DNA from 2 places in the Hyphomicrobium sp. B1 genome. Region 2 is predicted to be linked to the other one. Evidence: riboswitches for the same ligand, from Rfam matches in the RefSeq annotation. Region 2 holds a riboswitch; the other holds the start of a gene.
What was found. Region 2 has a riboswitch for fluoride ahead of RLW55_RS18735 (methanol/ethanol family PQQ-dependent dehydrogenase). Riboswitches for the same ligand answer to the same signal wherever they lie in the genome.
Positions count from the first base shown of each region.

Region 1: another riboswitch for fluoride. It lies ahead of crcB (fluoride efflux transporter CrcB); the one in region 2 lies ahead of RLW55_RS18735 (methanol/ethanol family PQQ-dependent dehydrogenase).

Region 1 is NZ_CP134871.1:3,751,132-3,755,168, reverse strand. It holds gene RLW55_RS17900 (ABC transporter ATP-binding protein/permease) at 1-1,686, opposite strand, end outside; fluoride riboswitch at 1,934-1,996, shown strand; gene crcB (fluoride efflux transporter CrcB) at 2,048-2,479, shown strand; gene RLW55_RS17890 (molybdopterin-containing oxidoreductase family protein) at 2,507-4,037, opposite strand, start outside.
Region 2 is NZ_CP134871.1:3,925,903-3,929,939, forward strand. It holds gene RLW55_RS18735 (methanol/ethanol family PQQ-dependent dehydrogenase) at 1-1,749, opposite strand, end outside; fluoride riboswitch at 1,981-2,043, opposite strand; gene RLW55_RS18740 (c-type cytochrome) at 2,231-2,605, opposite strand; gene gyrA (DNA gyrase subunit A) at 3,028-4,037, shown strand, end outside.

The sequences.
Region 1 (4,037 bases), 170 kb from region 2:
GGAAACAATCGCCGTATCGGGCAGTTTGTTTCGTATCGCGGTCAGGACGCGCGCTTCGGCGGCTTCGTCGAGTGCAGACGTTGCCTCATCGAGGAAAAGGATATCCGGACGGAGCAGAATGGCGCGTGCAAGCGCGACGCGCTGCTGTTCGCCGACCGAGAGGATATTGTTCCAGCGCTCGACGACGTTAAGAGATGGTTTCAGGTGTTCGAGGCCCGTAAGTTTTAGGATGTCGGAGATTTCTTCGTCCGACGGCTGGGCTTCCGTCGCCGGGTAGGTGAGCACGCTATGGAGCGAGCCCAGCGGGAAATAGGGCTTTTGCGGGAGCGCGAGGAGGCGGGCGCCGGATCTGGTGAGGATCTCGCCCGTCGCGTGAGGCCAGTAGCCCAGAATGGTGCGCAGCAACGTTGTCTTGCCGGCGCCTGATGGAGCCATCAGGAGCACCGACTCGCCCGGTTCGATATCGAGATTCACCGAGTTCAACAGCTTCTTGCCGCCGGGCGTTGCAAGCGAAATGCCGGCAAGGCTCAGCACGCCGTTGGCATTCGTCGTGCCCATCGAGACGGCGGATGTCTCGCTCGCCGTCGAGGCGAGCTGCATCTGATCGGAGAAGCCGGAAAGCCGGTCGACGACGGCGATCCATTCCGCCAGGTCGGTATAGGAATTGACGAAGAACGACATCGACGATTGCACCTGGCCGAACGCGCCAGCCGTTTGCGTCATGACGCCGAGCATAATTGCGCCTGCGAAATAATGCGGGGCCATGATGAGGAACGGCAGCACGACGGCGATCTGATTGTATCCAGTCGTGAAGAATGTCAGAAATTTCTGGCGCCGCATGATGTCGTGCCAGTTGGTTACGATATCGGAGAAACGATCGCGCAGGATATTGCGCTCGGCGTTCTCGCCGCGCAGCAATGCGATCTGTTCGGAGTTTTCGCGAAGGTGCACCAAGCCGAAGCGAAAATCGGCTTCGCGCCGCTGGCGACTAAAGTTGAGGCTCGCCAATGTGCGGCCGATGAGATGCGCTCCGACGCTGGCCACGAGCGCGAATATGGCTGCGAGCCAGACGAGATAACCATGGGCGCCGATGTGATATCCTGCGATCTGCAGCGGGACCTCGGCTGAAATTCCCCACAGTATGATGCTGAATGAAACGAGGCTCGTGATCGACGACAGGAAGCCAATGCCGAGAGAGAGCGTTCGTCCGATATAAAGTGCGATGTCCTCAGCGATACGCTGGTCGGGGTTGTCGGCTGCCTCGCTGCGAAGACGCATGCGGTAGTGGGTGCTGTTCTGGAGCCAGCGGTGAACATAGCGCTCGGTCATCCAGCGCCGCCACCGGATCTGCAGCCATTGATTGAGATAGAGCTGATAAACCGACGAGATAATGAAGGCCGCGGCGATCACCGAGAATATGGCGAGCTGGTGCCAGAAGGCGCCGACGTTTTTCGTCTGAAGCGCGTTGTAGAACTCGGCGTTCCAGCTGTTGAGCAAAACGGACAGCCCAACCTGGCCGAATTCGATGGCGAGGACGACCAAGAGAAGGCTGCCGCCGATCCAGCGTTCCGCAACGGTGAATTTCAATCGGGAGCTGATGCGAACGACACCAGAATCTTTCGAGAAGAAGTAGGGCGTCGTCAGTTGCCAAATCGCGCTCAGGCGCGAGCGCGTATCATTCCGCATCACAATTCCACATCACGGTTGCTTTGCATCCTCAGCGGGCCAGCTGCGGTTTTGAACCATCCGCAAGGCCGTGTGGCTCCTCATTTCGTCGAGGGTGGCGCGAGGCACATTTCCGGAGGGTGGCCAGAACCTTAATTATTTGCAAGCGTTGGCGGGATGCGACGCGACTTGGCCGAGGTTGTCAAACGCCGATGCACTCGTGACGCACACAAGCTAGTTTGGGCCGCCCGGAAAATCGTGTACTTGAGTAAGCGATGGGGATGGGGTTCCCCCGATAACCGCCATTGTGGCTGATGACTCCTACGATAGCCGTTTCCGACGGGAGACGGCCGTTGGCTGAAATGCTGAAGAGGAGCCTCATATGAATTTCACGACATGTCTGGTCGTTATGTTCGGCGGAGCTATCGGGACCTTGTGTCGGTATGCCGGGTCGTATCTTGCCCTTCCGATCAGCGGCACGCTGCCGTGGGGCACGATCCTTATCAATATTGCCGGGTCATTTATCATAGGCTTTTTCGGCACGCTGACCCTGGCGCATGGGCGTTATCCGGTCAGCGAAGAATTCCGCCTGTTCGTGATGGTGGGGATTTGCGGGGGCTTTACAACTTTTTCGTCATTCAGTCTGCAGACACTCGATCTCCTCCGCTCGGGCGCTATCGGGCGCGCTGCGGTCAACATTGGGTTGTCCGTCGTGCTTTGCATCCTGGCCGTGGCGGCAGGGCACTTCGTCGCCGCCTACTTCAACGGCGGCGCAACGGAAATTGCGCAGACGACATTGGAAGAAGACGCCTAGGGCGTCTCCTTTCCTTCGGCGCAGGGGTCAAGTCGCGATCTGGGACTTCGCCAGCGTGACGTTGATGCTGTGCACGGCGCAGCTTTGAGCGAGGTCGGCTTTTTCTCCGGGGTTGAGGACGTTGATATTGGCTCCGGAGGCTGATGCTTTCGGCCATTGGCCTTTGGGCGCCAGCAGCACGCCCGCTGGAACCGCCGATGAAATGCCAACACTCAACTCGATGGAGCCGGTCTTGCTGCTCACCTGCAACCGGTTCCCGGATTCGACGCCGATCGTTTCGGCGTCGGAGGGATTGAGCCAAGCTTCGCACATTTGCAGACGGCGGGCGATCTTGCCGTCATTGGCGTAGCTGCTGTTCATGAGCCATTCGGAGGCGGGCGACAGCATGCGGTATTCACCCATAGCCGGACGGCACTCCGATAGTGGGGCAGGGGCTGATGGCAATCCGGCCTCGACAAATTGCGCGCCGGTCATTTCGACCTTTCCTGACGGCGTGCGATAGTCGTGGGATGCGAACTGAACGATCGGGGCTTCCGGCACGTACATCGTGCCTGCGGCTGCAAGTGTTTTGAAATCGAGTCCAGGGCGCGCTTGGCTCAGAATCGTTTCGATGATGGCGTCATCGGTTTCACGCAGTTCAGGATCGGTGAGGCCCATTGCAGCCGCAAGGCGCCGGAAGATCTCCTGATTGGGGAGCGCGTCTCCTAGCGGCGGAAGGGCTGCGACCTGTGCCGAGACGGAATGGGTAAAATACGACATGACGACATCGTCGAATTCCAGAAAACTCGCCGCGGGCAGAACGAAATCCGCGTAGTCGGCCGTATCGGTCTGGAATAGATCGACCGTGACTTGGAGAAGATCCTCGCGCCTCAGCGCCTGGCGCAATCGCGCCTGCTCCGGGCTCGAGGCCGCGATGTTGTTATTCCAGGTGAAGAGCGCTTTCGTCTCGCCGCTTTCGAGCCGCGCCGCGAGATCCATATGGCTGACGGATTGGGGATCGGCGTTGAGATGCGAAGCGGAAAGATAACCGCCGTCGACGCCTCGGGCGTCCCAGCCGTTGAGATAGAGGAAACCGGCGCCGAGCTTTCCGATGTTGCCCGTCGCAGGTGGCAGCAGGCCGACCGAACGCATGGCGTTGCCGCCGAATGTCTGGCGCTGGAAGCCTTGTCCCATCCATAGTAGCGATGGGCCGTCCGCGTAGAGCAGCGCCGCTTTTTCGATGAGGGCCGCAGGAACGCCGGTCGTTGCCTCCGCCCAACTCAATGTGCAAGCGTCGAGTTGCGGTTCGATGTCGTCCCAGCCGATACAATGGCGTGCAAGAAAATCGCGGTCGAGCTTTCCGGCCGATTTGATGACGGCGAGCATCGCGAAGGCAAGCGCCGCGTCGGTGCCGGGAAAGAGTTGGAGATGAATGTCGGCCGCTTCAGCCGTAGCGTGGCGGATCGGATCGACGACGATCGTTGGGACACCGCTGCGCGCCACCCAGTGCTCATGGACGTGAGGCGCTGAGGCTGACGGGTTCGCCCCCCAGATCAAGACGCATTTGCTGGAACTGACC
Region 2 (4,037 bases):
GGCACCGAGACCATCGGTCGGGTTCGTCAAGCCGGCAGCAAGACCGATACCGGCCCAGCCACCAACGCCCGAAAGCACAGCAACGTACTGCTTGCCATCGTGCATGTAGGTCATCGCGTTACCGATAATGCCCGACGGCGTCTTGAACTTGTAAAGCAGCTTGCCGGTCTTCTGGTCGACGGCCTTGAAGTAGCCTTCGAGCGTGCCGTAGAAGGCGACGCCGCCGGCCGTCGTCAGAGCACCTGACCACACCGAGAACTGCTCCGGATCCGACCAGACGATCTTACCCTTAGCGCCATCCCACGCGATGAAGTTACCCATGCGCTCCGGCTTATCCGGACCGGGGAACATCGAAAGCGTGGCGCCGACGTAAGGCTGACCGGCCGTGTACGAAACCTTGAACGGTTCGTAGTCCATGCAGACGTGGTTCGTCGGCACGTAGAACAGGTGAGTCAGCTCCGAATAGGAAGCCGGTTGCTGATCTTTCGTTCCGAGAGCCGCAGGGCAGATGCCCTTCGTGTTAAAATCCGTACCGTTCGCGAACGTCGAGTACTTCTTCACGCGGATCGGACGGCCGTAGTTCGGGCTCGACTTGTCGAGATCGATGCCGGTCGCCCAGTTGACGATCGGATCATACTTCTCGGCAACGAGCGGCTCACCCGTGACGCGATCGATCGTATAAGCAAAGCCGTTACGGTCGAAGTGCGTCAGCGTCTTGTGCTCCTTGCCCTTGATGTTCATCGTCGCGAGCAGAGACTCGTTGATACCGTCATAGTCCCACTCGTCGAACGGCGTCATCTGGTAGGCCCACTTGGCGATACCGGTGTCGACGTCGCGCGCGAAGTAGGTCATCGACCACTTCTGATCGATCGGCTTGCCATCCGGTCCCGCACGCTGAGCCGCGTTCCAGGTCGAAGGGTTACCCGTGCCGTAGTAGATCAGGTTTAGTGCCGGATCGTAGGACATGTAGCCCCAGGTCGAACCGCCACCGATCTTCCACTCATCGCCGTTCCAGGTCTTGAGCGAGGAGTCTTTGCCGACCGGCTTGCCGAGCGACATGGTCTTCTCCGGATCGACGAGGATGTCGGAGTCGGGACCCATCGAGTAGGCGCGCCACACCTTCTTACCGGTGTTGATGTCGTAAGCGGTCAGATGGCAGCGAACGCCGAATTCGGCGCCCGAGATGCCGATGATGACCTTATCCTTGACGACAAGCGGAGCACCCGTGCCCGTTTCGCCCTTCTTCGGATCGCCGTCGACGACCTTCCACAGTTCCTTACCCGTTTTCGCGTCGAGAGCGACGAGGGCGGTGTCGGCCTGATGGAGGAAGATCTTGCCTTCGGCATACTGCACGCCGCGGTTGACCGTGTCGCAGCACATGACCGGAATAACCGACGGGTCCTGCTTCGGCACGTACTTCCAGATGATCTTCTGTTCGTGCGCGAGATCCAAGGCATAGACGATGTTCGGAAATGCCGTGTGGACGTACATGACGTCGCCGACGACGAGCGGACCGCCTTCATGGCCGCGAAGAACGCCCGTCGAGAACGTCCAAGCCACTTTCAGCTGACCGACGTTTTCGGTGTTGATCTGGTCAAGCTTGGAATAGCGATGACCACTATAATCGCCCGACTGAATGGCCCAGTTATTGGGGTCTTGCGATAGTTTAATCACGTCCTCATTGGCCCAGGCCGGCGACGAAATTGCCAGCAGAGCAACGGCGGCCGTGGAGCTAGCCCACTTCCTCATTACTTCCTCCATGTGCTAGCGTCGCTTATCGCGACGCAGCTGAGCCCACTCGGCCGTCGCCGGGAGGATGAAGGAGTTTCAGAAGAGAGGGGTTGCAAGCGTGGAAAGCTCAACCACTCGACTGTCTCCTCCATCCCCCCGACTTCTGAGTTGATGAAAGAGACACGCCTCTCCCGTGGCAGGAAAATAGAAACGATCCTACCGCGGCCTCACTCGAAGAATGAGGACATCAACGCAGTAGGAATCATCAGCCATCGGGGCGGTTTTACGGGAGATTCCATTCCCAGGCCGGGAACATTGAGCAATGCAATCACGAAGTCAATGCAAATTGTCACGTCTGCGCGAACATTCGTGATTGACAGTGAGGCCGGCTGGGCCACAGCGCAAATACGACTGGGCGCAAATCAGATGCTGCGGACCGCAAGAATTAAGCAGGCCGAATTCACCGCACACGGTAAATTCATTCTCCCCGCGCGCAAATTCACTTCGGATTGCTCTTCAGAAAATCGATGATCTGCTTGCGCGTCGCCGCGTCGCCGACGCCGCTGAACGGCTTCATGTTGTTATTGGGAACGACCGCATTCGGGTTGGTGATGAACTTATCGAGCGTCGCCTCATCCCACGTGATGCCTGACGACTTCATCGCATTCGAATAATTGAACCCCTCAGCCGTTCCCGCTTTGCGACCGATAATGCCGTGCAAAGTCGGGCCGAGGCGATTGTCGCCCTCCTTCCACGAATGGCAGGTCCGGCAATTGTTATTGAACGCTTCCGGCCCAACCTCTTCCGCCGCAAACGCCATCTCGATCAGCATCGGCGACAATGCAATTGCACAGCCAGCGAATATCGCGCGCATAACAGTCCTCTCTCCGACGCTGTGCGCCGGATGTTTTGCTTTTTGCAACTTGTTCCTGCTTCGCCAACGCAGTGAACGAAATGCCGTTCCGCGTGAAAAGCCGAGGCCGTCAGCCATCGCGAAAACGCCCGCGGGCGGCCCGTGGAGGCATGCGCCGCGCAGTCTTCAGCGCACCGATTCTGCCACCATTCCACGCCGTTCGCCGCGATCTCGCCGGCGCTTCACGGCGGCAATCGCAACACGCCCAAACATGACTCAATAACCTTTTGATATGAAAGAGATTTTCTAAATTCTGTGGAGCCGTGGCACGACGCCGCGCAGGTGGCATTCGGTTTCCGTTTCGGCTACAGTATAAGCACTGGTTTCCCGTCGGCCGCTGGTGCGTATCACCCCCGCCGATCTCATCCCGGAAAGAGCTGACTTTGACCGACAATAACGACGAAGAAAATCCGTCCGGCCGCGAGCCGAGCGACATCCGCCCGATCTCCATCTCGGACGAGATGAAACGCTCCTATCTCGACTACGCGATGAGCGTCATCATTTCCCGCGCGCTCCCTGACGTGCGCGATGGCTTAAAGCCCGTCCACCGCCGCATTCTCTTCGCGATGAACGAACTCGGGCTCGACTGGAACAAAAAATACGTCAAGTCGGCGCGCATCGTCGGCGAAGTGATGGGCAAATATCACCCGCACGGCAACCTTGCGATCTACGACGCGCTCGTGCGCCTCGCGCAGGATTTCTCCATGCGCGTGCCCCTCGTCGACGGCCAAGGCAACTTCGGCTCCATCGACGGCGATCCGCCTGCAGCCGAACGCTACACGGAATCGCGTCTCGCCAAGGTCGCGGGCTTCATGCTCGATGACCTCGACAACGACACCGTCGATTATCGCGACAACTACGACGGTACGATTCAAGAGCCAACCGTCCTGCCCTCGAAATTCCCGAACCTGCTCGTCAACGGCGCAGGCGGCATCGCGGTCGGCATGGCAACCAACATCCCGCCGCACAACCTCGGCGAAGTCATCGATGCCTGCATCGCCGACCTCGACAATCCCGAGGTCAGTCTCGAAGACCTGACCCAGATCATCCAGGGCCCGGACTTCCCGACGGCTGGCATCATCCTCGGCCGCGGCGGCATTCTCAATGCCTACCACAAGGGCCGCGGCTCGATCATCATGCGCGCCCGCGTCAAGGTCGAGAACATCCGCAAGGATCGTGAGGCGCTTGTCGTCACCGAGATCCCCTATCAGGTCAACAAGCGCACGCTGATCGAAAAGATTGCCGATCTCGTGCGCGACAAGAAGATCGAAGGCATCTCCGATCTTTGGGATGAATCAAACCGCGAAGGTATCCGCATCGTCATCGAATTGAAGCGCGATGCCGTCGCCGACGTGGTGCTCAACAACCTCTACAAATATTCCGACCTGCAGAC